DNA from 4 places in the Rhizobium sp. 862_C5_N1_2 genome. Region 1 is predicted to be linked to each of the others. Evidence: riboswitches for the same ligand, from Rfam matches in the RefSeq annotation. Region 1 holds a riboswitch; each other region holds the start of a gene.

Region 1 (3,584 bases):
AAGCCTTTCGGTCGGCGCCATCATCATGGTTCGTCCTGGCGACCGGATCTCGGCGGACGGCATCATCATCTCAGGCGAGAGCGCGATCGACGAGGCGCCGGTGACGGGCGAGAGCACGCCGGTGCGCAAGGGCGTCGATGCCGTCGTTTTTGCCGGCACGGTGAATGGCGATGCGGTCCTCAGGGTTCGCGTCACGGCGGCTGCCGCCGACAATACCATCGCCCGCGTCGTCAAGCTGGTGGAGGAAGCTCAGGAATCGAAGGCGCCGACCGAACGCTTCATCGATCGGTTCTCGCGCTATTACACGCCCGGCGTCGTCGTGGTCGCAGCGCTTGTCGCGGTCGTTCCACCGTTGCTGTTCGCTGGGCCGTGGGGCGAATGGGTCTACAAGGGCCTTGCGATCCTTTTGATCGGCTGCCCCTGCGCGCTCGTCATCTCGACGCCGGCGGCGATCGCCGCCTCGCTTTCATCCGGTGCGCGGCGCGGGCTGCTGATGAAGGGCGGCGCGGTGTTGGAAACGCTCGGCAAGGTGACGATGGTCGCCTTCGACAAGACAGGCACGCTGACAGAAGGCAAGCCTCAAGTGACTGATATCATTTCCTTTGGCCTGAGCGAGGCGCAGGTGCTGTCGCGCGCGGCGGTGCTGGAGCAGGGTTCCAGTCATCCGCTGGCGCTGGCGATCCTCAACCGCGCCAAGGCGGACGGCGTTCCCGTGCCGCCGGCCTTCGAGCTTGAAGCGCTGCCGGGCAAGGGTGTCAGCGGCAAAGTCGGCGGTGAGGCGCTGGATCTGCTGTCGCCGCCTGCCGCCCGCGAGCGCGGGACGCTCAGCGCGGAACAGGATGCACGCATCACGGCGCTGAACGACGAGGGCAAGAGCGTGTCGGTGCTGCTCGTCAACGGTGTTGCGGCCGGCCTGATCGCCATGCGTGACGAGCCGCGTGAGGATGCCGAGGCCGGGCTCGCTGCGCTCAAATCAGCAGGCGTCAAGGCGATGATGTTGACGGGCGACAACAAGCGGACGGCAGCAGCCGTTGCCGGTATGCTCGGCATCGATTGGCGCGGCGAGATGATGCCAGAGGATAAGCAGCGGGTCGTCGGCGAATTGAAGCGCCAGGGCTTCATCGTCGCCAAGGTCGGCGACGGCATCAACGATGCTCCGGCGCTGGCCGCTGCCGATATCGGCATCGCCATGGGCGGCGGCACCGATGTGGCGCTGGAGACGGCGGATGCCGCCGTGCTGCACGGACGCGTTGGCGACGTGGCGCGGATGATCGAACTTTCCAAACGCACGATGCGCAACATCCTGCAGAATATCACCATCGCACTCGGGCTGAAGGCGGTGTTTCTGGTGACGACGATCGCAGGGATCACCGGGCTCTGGCCAGCGATTCTTGCCGATACCGGCGCCACCGTGCTGGTGACGATCAATGCACTGCGGTTGCTTCGGATAAAAATATGAATGTCGTTTGAGGAGCCGGCTTCTGCCGGCTCTTTTTATGATGGGTTCTCCACAGCGCTTTTCCGTTAACGCTTCGTTATCCACATCATACACAGCGCGGCGATTCGTTGCCGCCATTGCTGCGCCGCCACAACAACTTGTTGACGTCATGATCGATTCGCGTACCATATCTAGTGTTCGAGGTTCCGTCGATTCGTGAGGATCGGCGGCTAAGACGGGAATTCGGTGCGCTTCGCCATCATGGCGCGGCAATGCCGGGGCTGCCCCCGCAACTGTAAGCGGCGAGCAACTGTCCGATTTCAGGTCACTGGAGCATGATGCTCCGGGAAGGCTGGGCAGGCGCTTTGACCCGTGAGCCAGGAGACCTGCCTCGAACGAAACGTCCACGGGCGGGGTGTCCGGAAGGTCGCGTTGCATGGCTGCGGGGAATCTCCGCATCGCGTTTCGCAGGCCCGAACCTCCGCATGAGCCACTTCGGGGTGAAGTCATGTCAGAATTTCAGTTCAGGCCGCCACCCACTAGAGGTAGAGGGCGGAGTACGCCCAGCGGCTAAATAGCCGCACAGCTCAAAATCATCAGAGAATTTTTCGACGGATATCGACAGATTTCCGATCGATGTCCTGCGCCCAATCGCATCGTCACGAGGAATATCATGACCATTACCGTCTACAGCAAGCCTGCCTGCGTCCAGTGCACTGCCACCTACCGCGCCCTCGACCGTCTGGGCGTCGATTATGACATCGTCGATATCTCGCAGGATGCCGAAGCGCTCGATCGCGTCCGCAGCCTCGGCTACATGCAGGCGCCTGTCGTCATCGCCGGCGAGCAGCATTGGGCGGGCTTCCGTCCCGACATGATCAGCGCGCTCTCCTGACCTGAGGACAAGCGATGGGCCTGATCGTCTATTATTCCAGCCGATCCGAGAACACCCATCGGTTCGTCGCCAAGCTCGGTCTGCGCGCGGCGCGCATTCCGCCAGGTGGCGCAGACGCGTTCCATATCCGCGAACCCTTCGTGCTGATCGTGCCGACCTATAGCGGCGACGGCGGCAAGGGTGCCGTTCCCAAGCAGGTGATCCGTTTCCTCAACGATGCGGAAAACCGAGGACACATCCGCGGCGTGATCGCCGCGGGCAACAGCAATTTCGGCGAGACATACGGGCTCGCCGGCGACGTGGTCTCGCAGAAATGCCAGGTGCCGTACCTTTACCGGTTCGAGCTCATGGGTACCGAAGACGACGTCGCCAAGGTCAAACACGGAATGGAACGATTTTGGACACGGGAACAAACCTGACGCGGGATGCGGGCGCAAAACCGCATCAAACTTTTGCTCAGCCCGCCGGGGAGAGGCCGCCGAAAGCAGCCGAAACCCTCGACTATCACGCGCTGAACGCGATGCTGAACCTCTATGACGATGAGGGGCGGATTCAGCTCGACAAGGATCGTTTGGCGGCCAAGCAATATTTCCTCCAGCATGTGAACCAGAACACAGTGTTCTTCCACAATCTGAGGGAAAAGCTCGATTACCTCGTGACCGAAGGATATTACGAGCAGGAGGTTCTCGACCAGTATTCCTTCAATTTCGTGCGGGATCTGTTCGACCAGGCCTACGCCAAGAAATTCCGTTTCCCGACCTTCCTCGGCGCCTTCAAATATTACACCAGCTATACGCTGAAGACCTTCGACGGAAAGCGCTATCTCGAGCGCTATGAGGACCGCATCTGCATGGTGGCTCTGGCCTTGGCGCGTGGCGACGAGGCCCTTGCCCGCGACATGGTCGACGAGATCATTTCCGGCCGCTTCCAGCCGGCAACGCCGACCTTCCTCAATGCCGGCAAGAAGCAGCGCGGCGAACTGGTTTCCTGCTTCCTGCTGCGCGTCGAGGACAATATGGAATCGATCGGCCGGTCGATCAATTCGGCGCTGCAATTGTCGAAGCGCGGCGGCGGCGTGGCGCTGTCGCTGACGAATATCCGCGAGGCAGGCGCGCCGATCAAGCATATCGAGAACCAGTCCTCGGGTATCATCCCGGTGATGAAGCTGCTCGAAGACAGTTTCTCCTATGCCAACCAGCTCGGGGCGCGGCAGGGCGCGGGTGCGGTCTATCTCAATGCCCATCACCCCGA
Region 2 (3,584 bases), on a different contig from region 1:
GTGGGACGACATTATCCCCGATCTCGTTGCCGACAAATACGACGCGATCATCTCATCCATGTCGATGAGCCTTGAGCGGCGTCAAAAGGTTGCCTTCACTGAAAAATACTACAACAGCCCGTCTGTGTTCATCGCCCGGAAGGATTCGTCGATCAGCGATGTCAGCCCCGCCGCCCTCAACGATAAAATTCTTGGGGTGACATCGTCGACAGCGCAGGAATCCTATGCCAACCATCTTTATCCGGAAATGAAAAAGAAGGTGTTTCGGTCTTCGCCCGAATTGTACAAGGGTCTGGCGGACGGGAGCGTCGACATTATCCTCGAGGATAAACTCGCCATCTACGACTGGATTGCCAACACCAAGGCAGGAAGCTGCTGCGAGTTCAAAGGACCGGATCTGGTCGACATCACATACTTCGGTGAGGGTGCCGGCATCGCGCTGCGCCTCGATGACAAGGAGCGTCTTGCGCGCCTGAACGAAGCGTTGAAGAGCATCAAGGCGGACGGGACCTACGACATGATCAACGCAAAATATTTCCCGTTCAGCATCCAGTAGTTCGTCAATCAAATCGTTGTGCGATGCAGAATGGCCGGCTTTCCGCCGGCCATTCCTATCAGGTAAAGTCCTCAGTCGTAGTCGCTAGAGCATTTCCGTTTTTCTTCGAATCACGGAAATGCTCTATCCCTTTGTTTTCTCGCAATTCCGGACGCAAAACCGCTACGCGCTTTTGCTGGAATTGCTCTAGGCGGCTTTCGCGACCTCTCCGTGCGGATCGAGGACATATTTCGTCGCCGCTCCCTGGTCGAAGCTCTCATATCCATTGGCGGCATCGTCGAGCGGAATGACCTTGGCGTTGACGATATCGGCAATTGGCAGCCGGTCGTGGAGGATCGCCTGCATGAGCTGACGATTATATTTGATCACCGGAGTCTGGCCGGTGTGGAAGGACTGCGCCTTGGCCCATCCGAGGCCGAAGCGGAGCGACAGATTGCCGTGTTTGGCGGCGTTGTCGACGGCGCCCGGATCCTCGGTAACGTAGAGGCCGGGGATGCCGATCGAACCCGCGGCACGGGTAATCTCCATCATCTGATTGAGCACGATCGCCGGCTGTTCGCCGCCCGAGTGGCCGCGTGCCTCGAAGCCGACCGCATCGATGGCGCTGTCCACCTCATTGGTGCCGACGACCTGCGCGATCATGTCGCCGAGACGGTCGCTCTTCGACAGGTCGATCGGTTCGAAACCGACCTTCGCCGCATGCGCCAGACGGTCCTTGTTGAAATCACCGATCATCACGACAGCAGCGCCGAGAATGCGAGCCGAAGCCGCAGCCGCAAGGCCGACAGGGCCGGCACCGGCGACATAGACGGTCGAGCCGACCCCAACACCTGCACGCACTGCGCCATGGAAGCCGGTGGGCAGAATGTCGGAGAGCATGGTGAGATCACGGATCTTCGCCATTGCCCTATCCCGATCGGGGATTTTCAGCAGGTTGAAATCTGCGTAGGGAATGGTGACATAGCGCGCCTGTCCGCCGATCCAGCCGCCCATGTCGACATAACCGTAAGCACCGCCGGCGCGGGCCGGGTTTACCGTCAGGCAGACACCGGTATCCTGAGACTTGCAGCAGCGGCATCGGCCGCAGGCGACATTGAAAGGCACCGAGACGATATCGCCGATTTCGAGCATCTCGACGTCGATGCCTTTCTCGATGATCTCGCCGGTGATTTCATGGCCGAGGACCAGGCCCGGCATCGCCGTCGTGCGGCCGCGGACCATGTGCTGATCGGAGCCGCAGATATTGGTCGAGATCACCTTCAAAATCACGCCGTGTTCAATGCGGCGGCCGTCAGGCGCTTCCAGCTTCGGGTCGTCGATGTCGCGAACTTCAACCTTGCCCGGCCGGAGATAGACGACGCCTCTATTTTTGCTCATGAATTCCTCCCACTTGTTTGAATGCCTCGATCTGCAACCGATGCAGTCGATGGCAACCTTCCCTCCGGCCTGCCTCCTCTGCAGCCCGGTCCACAACACGAGGATACCGCCGCATCGGGCGATATTCAGATTTGCAAAAGGGACAGATTGGATGGAGAAGAGGAGTGAACGCCATGGTTTTCGCCTGTCGTTCCGCTCGTGATCGTCTGCCGCAATCCGTCGATTTGCTGTGCCAAGAGCTGGTTTCCGGCTCCAGAATCTCCTTTCGATCCATCTCGATATCTTTCCGGATGTCTATCCGGCGATTTCCTTGAGGATTTCAGTTCTTCTACCGCTGCGGGGCGGCGCCGGCGTCAGGCCAGCGTCCCAATGGTCCATTTCGCCAGTTTGCGAGATAGCGCCTTGAACACCACAAGCAAACCATGCCTGACGTAAAACAGCGATCAAGAAAACGACATGGGCGCAACTCAAAGACGACAGTCGGCAAAGTCGCAATAGCGCTGCGTAGCAGAAATAATTGATCCCGCGAATACGGCGGTTTTCCGGATCGTCCCGGAAGATTTGATCGCCGCCTAAAGGCTTTAGGCGCGATGCGGTCGCCGGCTGCGGCTGACGTCGATTGCCGTGTGCCAGAACACGGCGCCGAGGATGATCGCGCCGCCGAAAAAGGTGGCGACGGGCGGCTCTTCGGAAAACAACAGCCAGACCCAGAAGGGCGTGAGCACGATTTCCATCGTGCCGATCAGCGCCGCCTCCGCCGGCGGCATCCGCTTCGCCCCGGCAAGGAAGAGCACCAGCGCCAGGGAGAAATTGGTCGCGCCGAAGGCGGCGAGGACGATCCAGTTGTGCAGGTCGAGCGAGCCGACCGAACCGAACGGAGCGAAGAGTGCAAGTGTCAGGAAAGCGCTGACCACGGTCGGCGGCAGGCTCGGCACGTCGGGACTGATGCGCGGAATGATGATGACGAGCGCGAAGGACGCCGTCATGCCGAGCGCCAGCAGGTCGCCCCAACCGGTCCCGCCGCCGATCGACGAGGCGACGATGACCGCAACGCCGAAGAGCGAGATGCCGCCGGCAATCAGCGTCCGCCTGGAGACCCTCTCCCTGAGGATGACCCACCCGAGCAGTGCCGCGATGAAGGGCGCGGTCGCATAGATCATCGTCACATTGGCGACGGTGGTCATGTAAAGCGCCCCGATGAAGCATACCTGACTGAAGGTCTGGCATGCGATCATCGCAAGACCTGACGGATGGAAGACGGATCGCCATTGCTGCCGTGAGATGCCCCCTTCGAGGAAAAGGCAGGGGATCAGCAGAAACAGGCCGCCGAACAACGACCGCCAGGCGATCGCCGTCCATACGTCGGTCGTCAGGAGCCGCGAATAGACGCCGCTCGCGCTCCAGGCAAGCGTCGCGGCAATGATGAGAAGCACACCCTTCTCGTGCTCGCTGCCTGCGAGGCGTCTGGCCGGATTTTCAATGGTCACGCAGATATTCTCAAAGAAGGAAGTCGAACGCGGTTCTTTTCTGCGCCAAGAATTGACATTAGACAAACGAATAGTAGAGATAGCTACCATCGATTTTTTCTATGGCTATTCCTATGCACGAGCCGATTGAGAGCGACCTGCTCAGAACCTTCCTGGTCGTTGCC
Region 3 (3,584 bases), 1.4 Mb from region 1:
CCGCGACAGGGCCTCGTCGACGGCTGCGTCGTCTCCGGCGCCCCAGGACGACAACAGCCCGCGATGCGGCGTGCGGCCGAGCCGCACCACGTCGCGCACCGTCAATTGCGTATCCGTCGTCGTCTGCTGCTCGACGAAGGCGACGCGCCGCGCAAGCGCTGCGCGCGACAGCGAGGATATATCGTCATCACCCAGCCGGATGACGCCGCTGCGAACCTTGCGCAGCCGGCAAATCAATCTGAGAAGGCTCGATTTGCCGGAACCGTTCGGCCCAAGCAGGCCGAACACCTTGCCCCTTTCCACCGTTAGGCTGACGCCGTTGACGATGACGGTATCGCCGGCGGCAAAGCTTACCTCGTCGACGCTGATGCTCATGCATTCCCTCGCACGCGATAGAGGATGATGGCGAAGGCCGGCGCGCCGAAGAGTGCGGTGACGACGCCGATCGGCAGGATTTGCTGCGGTATGATGACGCGCGAAACAATATCGGCGCCGACCATGTAAATCGCACCGCCGAGCGCTGTTGCCGGCAGCAGCCGCCCATGCCCCGGCCCGACGAGGAAGCGGGCGGCGTGAGGGATGACGAGGCCAACGAAGCCGATCGAACCCACCATGCTGACGACGCTTGCCGTCATCGCCGCCGTCATGCCGAACAGCACGATTTGGACGCGGCGTACGGCAATGCCGAGCGAGGCGGCAGCATCCGTGCCAAAAGCGAAGGCGTCCAGCGCCCGCACATGGGCCATGCAGATGATGAAGCCGGCAAGCGCGATCGGCACCGACAGATAGACATCGGGCCAGCGCACGCCACTGAGCGAACCCAAAAGCCAGAACAGGATGCCGCGCGCCTGCTCGGCATTCGCCGAAGTCGTCACGATGTAGGAGGTCAGCGCATTGAAGAGCTGCGAACCGGCGACGCCGCAAAGGATGATGCGCTCGCCGCTTCCTCCCGCACCCGTTGCCAGGAAGCCGACCAGCAGAAAGGCGATCACCGCACCGATGAAGGCGCCGCTCGAGAGGCCGAGAATACCGTAGCCGAAGCCGAGGATCATCACGCAGACGGCGCCCGTCGAGGCGCCGGCGGAGATGCCGAGCACATAGGGTTCGGCCAGCGGATTGCGCAGCAGCGCCTGCAGGATCGCACCGGAGAGCGAGAGCGATGCGCCGGCGCTGGCCGCGACGAGCGCGCGGCTCAGACGATAATCCCAGACGATGCCCTGGTGGATGCGGCTGATCTCGAAATTCGTTCCGAACAGCCGGTTCGAGACCGCCTCCGCCGTGGTCGCAACGGGAATTGCGATCTCGCCGATGGAAACGGCAAGGCTGATCATCAGCCCGAGCAGGAGAAGTGCTACAATGGTGAGCGCGGCAAGCGCCCACCATCCCTGTTGCCTGACCGACATTGCCTTCACTGCGCCAGGCCGAAGGACTTGATGCCGTTCGCCAATGTCTCGATGCCATCGATCGTGCGGATCGTCGGGTTCATCGACTGCGCGTCCATCATCACGAAGTGCTTGTTTTTGACCGCGTCGAGCTCCTTGGTCACAGGGTCGTTCTCAAGAAAATCGACCTTGACCTTAGGATCGTCAGCCGCGTAACGGCGGCGGTCCATGGTCGCGAGCACGATGACGGCAGGGTTCGCCTGGGCGATGGTTTCCCAACCGACCAGCGGCCATTCCTCTTCCGTGGTGACGACGTTCTTCGCACCGATCGTCTTCAGGATATAGGCGGGCGCGCTGTTCTTGCCGGCGATGAAGGCATCGCCGTTGACCTCTTTGCTGGAGAACCAGAAGACGACGGGCAAGTTCTTGCCCGATGCGCCCGATATCGAAGCGACGGCATCCGCCTCGCGCTTCTTCAGCGCCGAAATCAGCGCATCGCCGCGGTCCTTCACGTCGAAAATCTCCGAGAGCTCGGCGACTTCCTGGTAGATCAGCTCCATCGTGAACAATTCCCCGCGCACGCCGTCGCCGCCATCGGTGTTGACCTTGGCGACGCAATCCGCCGGCGCGAGATATGTATTGATCCCGAGATCCTTGAACTGCTCCCGCTTGCCGACGGAGCCCTGCGCGCCGACATGCCATTCGAACTCGGCCGCCACTAGGTCGGGCTCCTGCCCGACGACGGATTCGAAGCTCGGATCGTTGTCGGCAAGTCGCTTTATCTTGCTGTTGGCCTCGGCATATTGCGGCAGGACTGGACCGACCCAGACGGCCGTCCCGGCGACCTTGTCGGCAAGGCCGAGCGAGAAAAGAATTTCGGTCATGCCCTGGCCGATCGAAACGATCCTGGCGGGCGCCTTCTGAAAAGTCACCTGCTGGCCGCAATTACTGACGGTCAGGGGGTAGTGGGTCGCGGCAAGGCTTGGTGCCGCAAGGCCGGCGAGCCCGAAGGCAAATGTCATGGCGGCGAGAATCTGGCGCATGGAAAACCTCGATGAAGGAAAAAATGACGGCCGTTCCGCGCATGTGCGCGGACCGAAAGCACGCTTAGGCGTGCCCTAGCCGCAGGAGGCCCAATCGAGACGGATGCATGCCGGAATTCGGCGAAGGTTCAGCAGGTCAATCATATCTGTTCCTTGTCCGGGCATCCCCGCCCGGTTGATTGGATCGTGATTGACGGCAGGTCTCCTGGCTTGCGGATATCCGTCGTTACATCCGCCTTCCCGCGATATCCGCAGTGGCAGGGCCATGGGCCCTTCAGAGATGGCCAGTCGCTGGCCACTCCTGAGATGATCGACAATCCGCTTACAGTTGCGGGGGCAGCCACGGTCTCGGTCCCTACTGGGTCGTCCTCACCGTGTTCCCTATTAATCCCCTTGGAGTCATCTTCAGGGAACCGTCGAACCCAGTTACGTCGCAGACCTGCACGACGTCAATGATGATTCCGAAGGAGCCATCCCACCAGCGGATAAATATGTTGCGATCGCCTCCGCCCGCCGCATCGCCGAAGCCTACCGCACCTGGGGCAAAGGCGCCCACTCCCAGCCCCGGCCGCCTCTACAACGCATCCAGCGGTATCTTCAAATACCGCCGGCCGTTCCCCTCCGGCTCGGGCAACCGCCCGCCGCGAATATTGACCTGCAGCGCATGCAGCATCAGCTTCGGCTTCGGCAGCGTGCGGTCGCGCGCCTGGCGCAGCGCGATGAAGCCGGCCTCGTCGATGCCTGCGATATGAGGATTGGCGCTTTTCTGGGCGGTCACCGTGCTTTCCCAGCGCGGGTGGCGGCCGCCGGGCTGGTAGTCGTGGCCGGAAAAGAGCCGGGTCTCCTCGGGCAGCAATAGGATGGCCTGGATCGAGTGCCAGAGGGCACTGGCGCTGCCGCCCGGAAAATCGGTTCGCGCCGTGCCGGAATCCGGCGTGAACACTGTGTCGTGCACGAAGGCGGCGTCGCCGATTACATAGGTCACTGAGGCGAGTGTGTGCCCGGGCGAAAACATCACGCGGGCTTTAAGCGCACCGATCTCGAAGGTGTCGCCATCGGCAAACAGCTGGTCCCATTGCGAGCCGTCGGTTTTAAGCGCCGGCCAGTTGTAGATCTCCTTCCAGAGCGTCTGGACGTCGGTGACATGAGCGCCGATCGC
Region 4 (3,584 bases), 1.8 Mb from region 1:
GTGCCGGCGCTTGCGGCCGCGCGCCGTCAGTTCAGCGCCGGCATCTTGGGGCAGGCGCAGGAAGGTGATGCAGGCCAGCGCCGAAATCGCCGAGACGCTGAAGAAGGCGATGTGGAAATCCGAGACCAGCAGCCTGCCGTCGTGAAAGCTGCTGGAAATTTCGAGGATGCCGCCGGCGATCGCCACACCCATCGCCATGGAGATACGCTGGGCAACGGCATTGATTGCGGTTGCCTGGCTGCTGTCGGCATCATCGACATCGCCGAAGGCCATGGCGTTGACGCCGGAGAAAGCCATGGAGCGGAACAGGCCGCCGATCAGCAGGCAGGCCATGATCAGGAACAGTGGCGTTTCGGCGGTGAACAGGCCGTTGATGCCGAGGAAGATCGCCGCCAGCAAGGTGGTGAGGGAGATCACCGTGCGGAAGCCGAAGGCATTGAAGGTGCGCGAGGCGGCGAATTTCGAGCCCATGGAGCCGAGCGCGCTGACGAAGGTGACCGAGCCCGATTGCAGCGGCGTCAGGCCGAAGCCGAGCTGGAGCATCAGCGGCATCAGGAAAGGCAGGGCGCCAAGTCCCATGCGGAAATTCGAGGCGCCGAGGATTGCCGCCCGGAACATCGGGTAACGGAACATCTTCGGATCGAGAAGCGGATAGGGCACGCGGCGGGCATGCAGGAGGTATAGGAGGCCGGCAAGGATGCCGATCGCAACGGTGACGTAACCATAGATAACGGGCACGGCCGGCAGGCTGATCACCGACAGGCCGAAGACGAAGCCGGAGAAGCCGAGGCCGCAAAGAAAGAAGCCGGGGAAATCCATCGGCCGGGGACTGCGTGGCTCAACCGCCGGCAGGAAACGGGTGACGAGGATGATGCCGAGCACGCCGATCGGGACGTTGATCCAGAAGATCCAGTGCCAGGTGAGGTAGGTGGTGAGGAAGCCGCCGATCGGCGGACCCATGATCGGACCGATCAACGCTGGAATGGTGAGCCAGGCCATGGCATCGACGAGTTCGTGACGCGGCGTTCCCCGGACCAGCAGCAAGCGGCTGACCGGCGTCATCATCGAGCCGCCGGCGCCCTGGATCAGGCGTGAGATGACGAAGGCCGTGATCGAATTGGAAAAGGCGCAGGCGATCGAACCGATCATGAAAACGAAGATCGCCATGCGGAAGATGTTGCGTGCGCCGAAACGATCGGACATCCAGCCGCTGATCGGGATGAAGATCGCCAGCGCCACGAGATAGCTGGTAACGGCGAGCTTCAGCGCGATCGGCGAGGTGCCGATATCGGCTGCGATCGCCGGTAGGCTGGTGGCGATCACCGTCGAATCCATCTGTTCCATGAACAGGGCGACCGCAAGGATCATGGGCGTGAGGCGGGGCACGGGCAACCAAAGTGCAAAGAGAAAAAGTGCGGCGCCATGGGCGTCGGTCAGGATCGGTTTGTTTCTAAGGCAGCGATGCGCCTCTGTCCATGAAGTCGATGTCGCATGCAACGTGTCGGCGGTATGAGGGCCGGCTTGCCGCCGCCGCGCTTTCCTGAAATAGATGCGCCGTCAGGTGCCCGCCGTCCAGGCGGGAGAATCGGGAATCCGGTGCAAAGCCGGAACGTGCCCAACGCTGTAAGGCTGACGCTTGCCGCTTCATCACGCCACTGGCTTTTTGCCGGGAAGGCTGCGGCAGACGGATGACGCCGAGTCAGAAGACCGGCCTGGCTAGATAGACCGATCCGCGCGGACGGCGGGGCGGTTGCGTTGTTGGGGATTTGACGATGCGACCCTTTGATGATGATGCCCTTTCGGCGGCGTCCGGTTTTTCCTTGGCCGAACGCGAGGCCGTCTATCATGCGATCATGACGCGGCGCGACGTTCGCAGCCAGTTCCTGCCCGATCCCTTGCCGGATGACCTTGTGCAGCGGCTGCTGACGGCTGCCCATCATGCACCCTCCGTCGGCTTTATGCAGCCGTGGAATTTCATTCTGGTGAAAAGCGCAACCGTGCGGGCGCGCGTCCGGGATGCTTTTGCGAGGGCCAACGAGGAGGCGGCGCTGATGTTCGAAGGCGAACGGCGGCAGGCCTACCGCTCGCTCAAGCTCGAAGGCATCGTCGAGGCGCCGCTCGGCATATGCGTGACCTGCGATCCTACCCGCAGCGGCAGCGTCGTGCTGGGGCGCACGCACAATCCCAGGATGGATAGCTATTCCACAGTCTGCGCCATCCAGAATCTCTGGCTTGCGGCGCGGGCGGAAGGGGTCGGGATCGGCTGGGTCAGCATCTTTCATGAAAGCGACCTGAAGAGCATTCTCGGTATACCCCAGCATATCGAGGTGGTCGCCTGGCTCTGTGCCGGTTTCGTCGACCGGCTCTATGACGAGCCGGAACTGTCCGTCAAAGGCTGGCGGCAGCGGCTGCCGCTCGAGGAACTCGTCTTCCATGATGGATGGGGACTGAACACCTAGAGGTCGTCTTCTTCGGCACCGACAAAGGCGAGGTCACGATTCGCGACATCAAGATGCAACAGAACTTCGCTCGCAGCATGTCGCTCGCAGACGCGATGAACCCCGACAATCTGCTCTGCTACGAAATGAACGGAGCGACCCTGCCTGCCCCCAACGGTTTCCCGCTGCGGCTGATAACTCTGGGCTGGTACGGGATCGCCAACGTCAAGTGGCTGAAGGGCATCGAGGTTCGCGACACCCGCTTCATGAGCCTGCTGATGGGCCGCGACTATGTCACCATCCGGGAGGAAGAGCACAAAGGCGAGACCGTGCGGGCCGAGACCTCGGTCGGCCGGGCCTTGCTGAAATCCGCGCCCGCCAAGGTCACGCGCAACGACTCGGGTCACCGGGTCGTCGGCGCAGCCTGGGGTGCACCGATCGACCGGGTCGAACTGAAAATTGATCAAGGGCCCTGGATGCCGGCAGTCATCGATCACAGCGAGGAGGCCGAATACGCCTGGAAGATTTGGTCACTGGATTGGCCAAATCCCTCGCCTGGAGAACACACGGTGACCTCGCGCGCGATCAGTACCGCAGGGCAAATTCAACCGGCGATGGACGATCCCTTGATCGCCAAAAAGCACACATACTGGGAAAGCAATGGCCAGGTGACGCGCCGCATCCGCATCGTTTGAGAAACGTTGCTGCCTCGCACGTCGGCTGCTGAGTGAACGGAACGTTCCACCGAGAACCCTTCGCTTAGGATTGCGACATTTCGGGAGAAAGGCGCTAGCGGCCCTTCCGCTAGTCTGCCCCGTCTTTTTTTGCCCGCTCGATGAATTTCCCGGCGACTGCTTTGCCAAGTGCGGCACCGGCCCGGTTGTCCATTTCATAGTGGATGCCGGCCCAGATGCGGGAATCGCCCGCTTCCTTGCCGACCGTTCGGATGAACTCCGCCTGGTCGGGGAACAGATAGGCAAGCACCTCGCATCGGGCAGTCGACAACGTGGAGTGATTCGACGGATAACTGGGATGGGCCGGCACTGCGAACAGGGGAGTGATGCTCGGGTCAAGCATGTTGGGCCGCAGGTACCAATAAGCGTATTTCCCGTCGTTGCTTGCAATGTAGGCGTCGTAGTAGACCGT

What was found. A riboswitch is a leader RNA that binds a small molecule or an ion and turns the genes downstream of it on or off. The one in region 1 is predicted to bind cobalamin.
Region 2: another riboswitch for cobalamin. It lies ahead of fdhA (formaldehyde dehydrogenase, glutathione-independent); the one in region 1 lies ahead of nrdH (glutaredoxin-like protein NrdH).
Region 3: another riboswitch for cobalamin. It lies ahead of ACD590_RS13000 (ABC transporter substrate-binding protein); the one in region 1 lies ahead of nrdH (glutaredoxin-like protein NrdH).
Region 4: another riboswitch for cobalamin. It lies ahead of bluB (5,6-dimethylbenzimidazole synthase); the one in region 1 lies ahead of nrdH (glutaredoxin-like protein NrdH).

The regions. Positions count from the first base shown of each region.
Region 1 is NZ_JBPWPT010000001.1:3,964,919-3,968,502, reverse strand. Features, by position in the region: gene ACD590_RS19685 (heavy metal translocating P-type ATPase) at 1-1,459, shown strand, start outside; cobalamin riboswitch at 1,623-1,846, shown strand; gene nrdH (glutaredoxin-like protein NrdH) at 2,112-2,333, shown strand; gene nrdI (class Ib ribonucleoside-diphosphate reductase assembly flavoprotein NrdI) at 2,348-2,752, shown strand; gene nrdE (class 1b ribonucleoside-diphosphate reductase subunit alpha) at 2,731-3,584, shown strand, end outside.
Region 2 is NZ_JBPWPT010000004.1:276,207-279,790, reverse strand. Features, by position in the region: gene ACD590_RS34095 (transporter substrate-binding domain-containing protein) at 1-556, shown strand, start outside; gene fdhA (formaldehyde dehydrogenase, glutathione-independent) at 743-1,933, opposite strand; cobalamin riboswitch at 2,154-2,353, opposite strand; gene ACD590_RS34085 (DMT family transporter) at 2,515-3,420, opposite strand; gene ACD590_RS34080 (LysR substrate-binding domain-containing protein) at 3,534-3,584, shown strand, end outside.
Region 3 is NZ_JBPWPT010000001.1:2,563,430-2,567,013, forward strand. Features, by position in the region: gene ACD590_RS12990 (ABC transporter ATP-binding protein) at 1-375, opposite strand, end outside; gene ACD590_RS12995 (FecCD family ABC transporter permease) at 372-1,403, opposite strand; gene ACD590_RS13000 (ABC transporter substrate-binding protein) at 1,409-2,425, opposite strand; cobalamin riboswitch at 2,604-2,858, opposite strand; gene blh (bifunctional sulfur transferase/dioxygenase Blh) at 3,000-3,584, opposite strand, start outside.
Region 4 is NZ_JBPWPT010000001.1:2,194,923-2,198,506, reverse strand. Features, by position in the region: gene ACD590_RS11095 (MFS transporter) at 1-1,368, opposite strand, end outside; cobalamin riboswitch at 1,543-1,730, shown strand; gene bluB (5,6-dimethylbenzimidazole synthase) at 1,773-2,459, shown strand; partial or broken gene ACD590_RS11085 (molybdopterin-dependent oxidoreductase) at 2,456-3,133, shown strand; gene ACD590_RS11080 (phosphatase PAP2 family protein) at 3,243-3,584, opposite strand, start outside.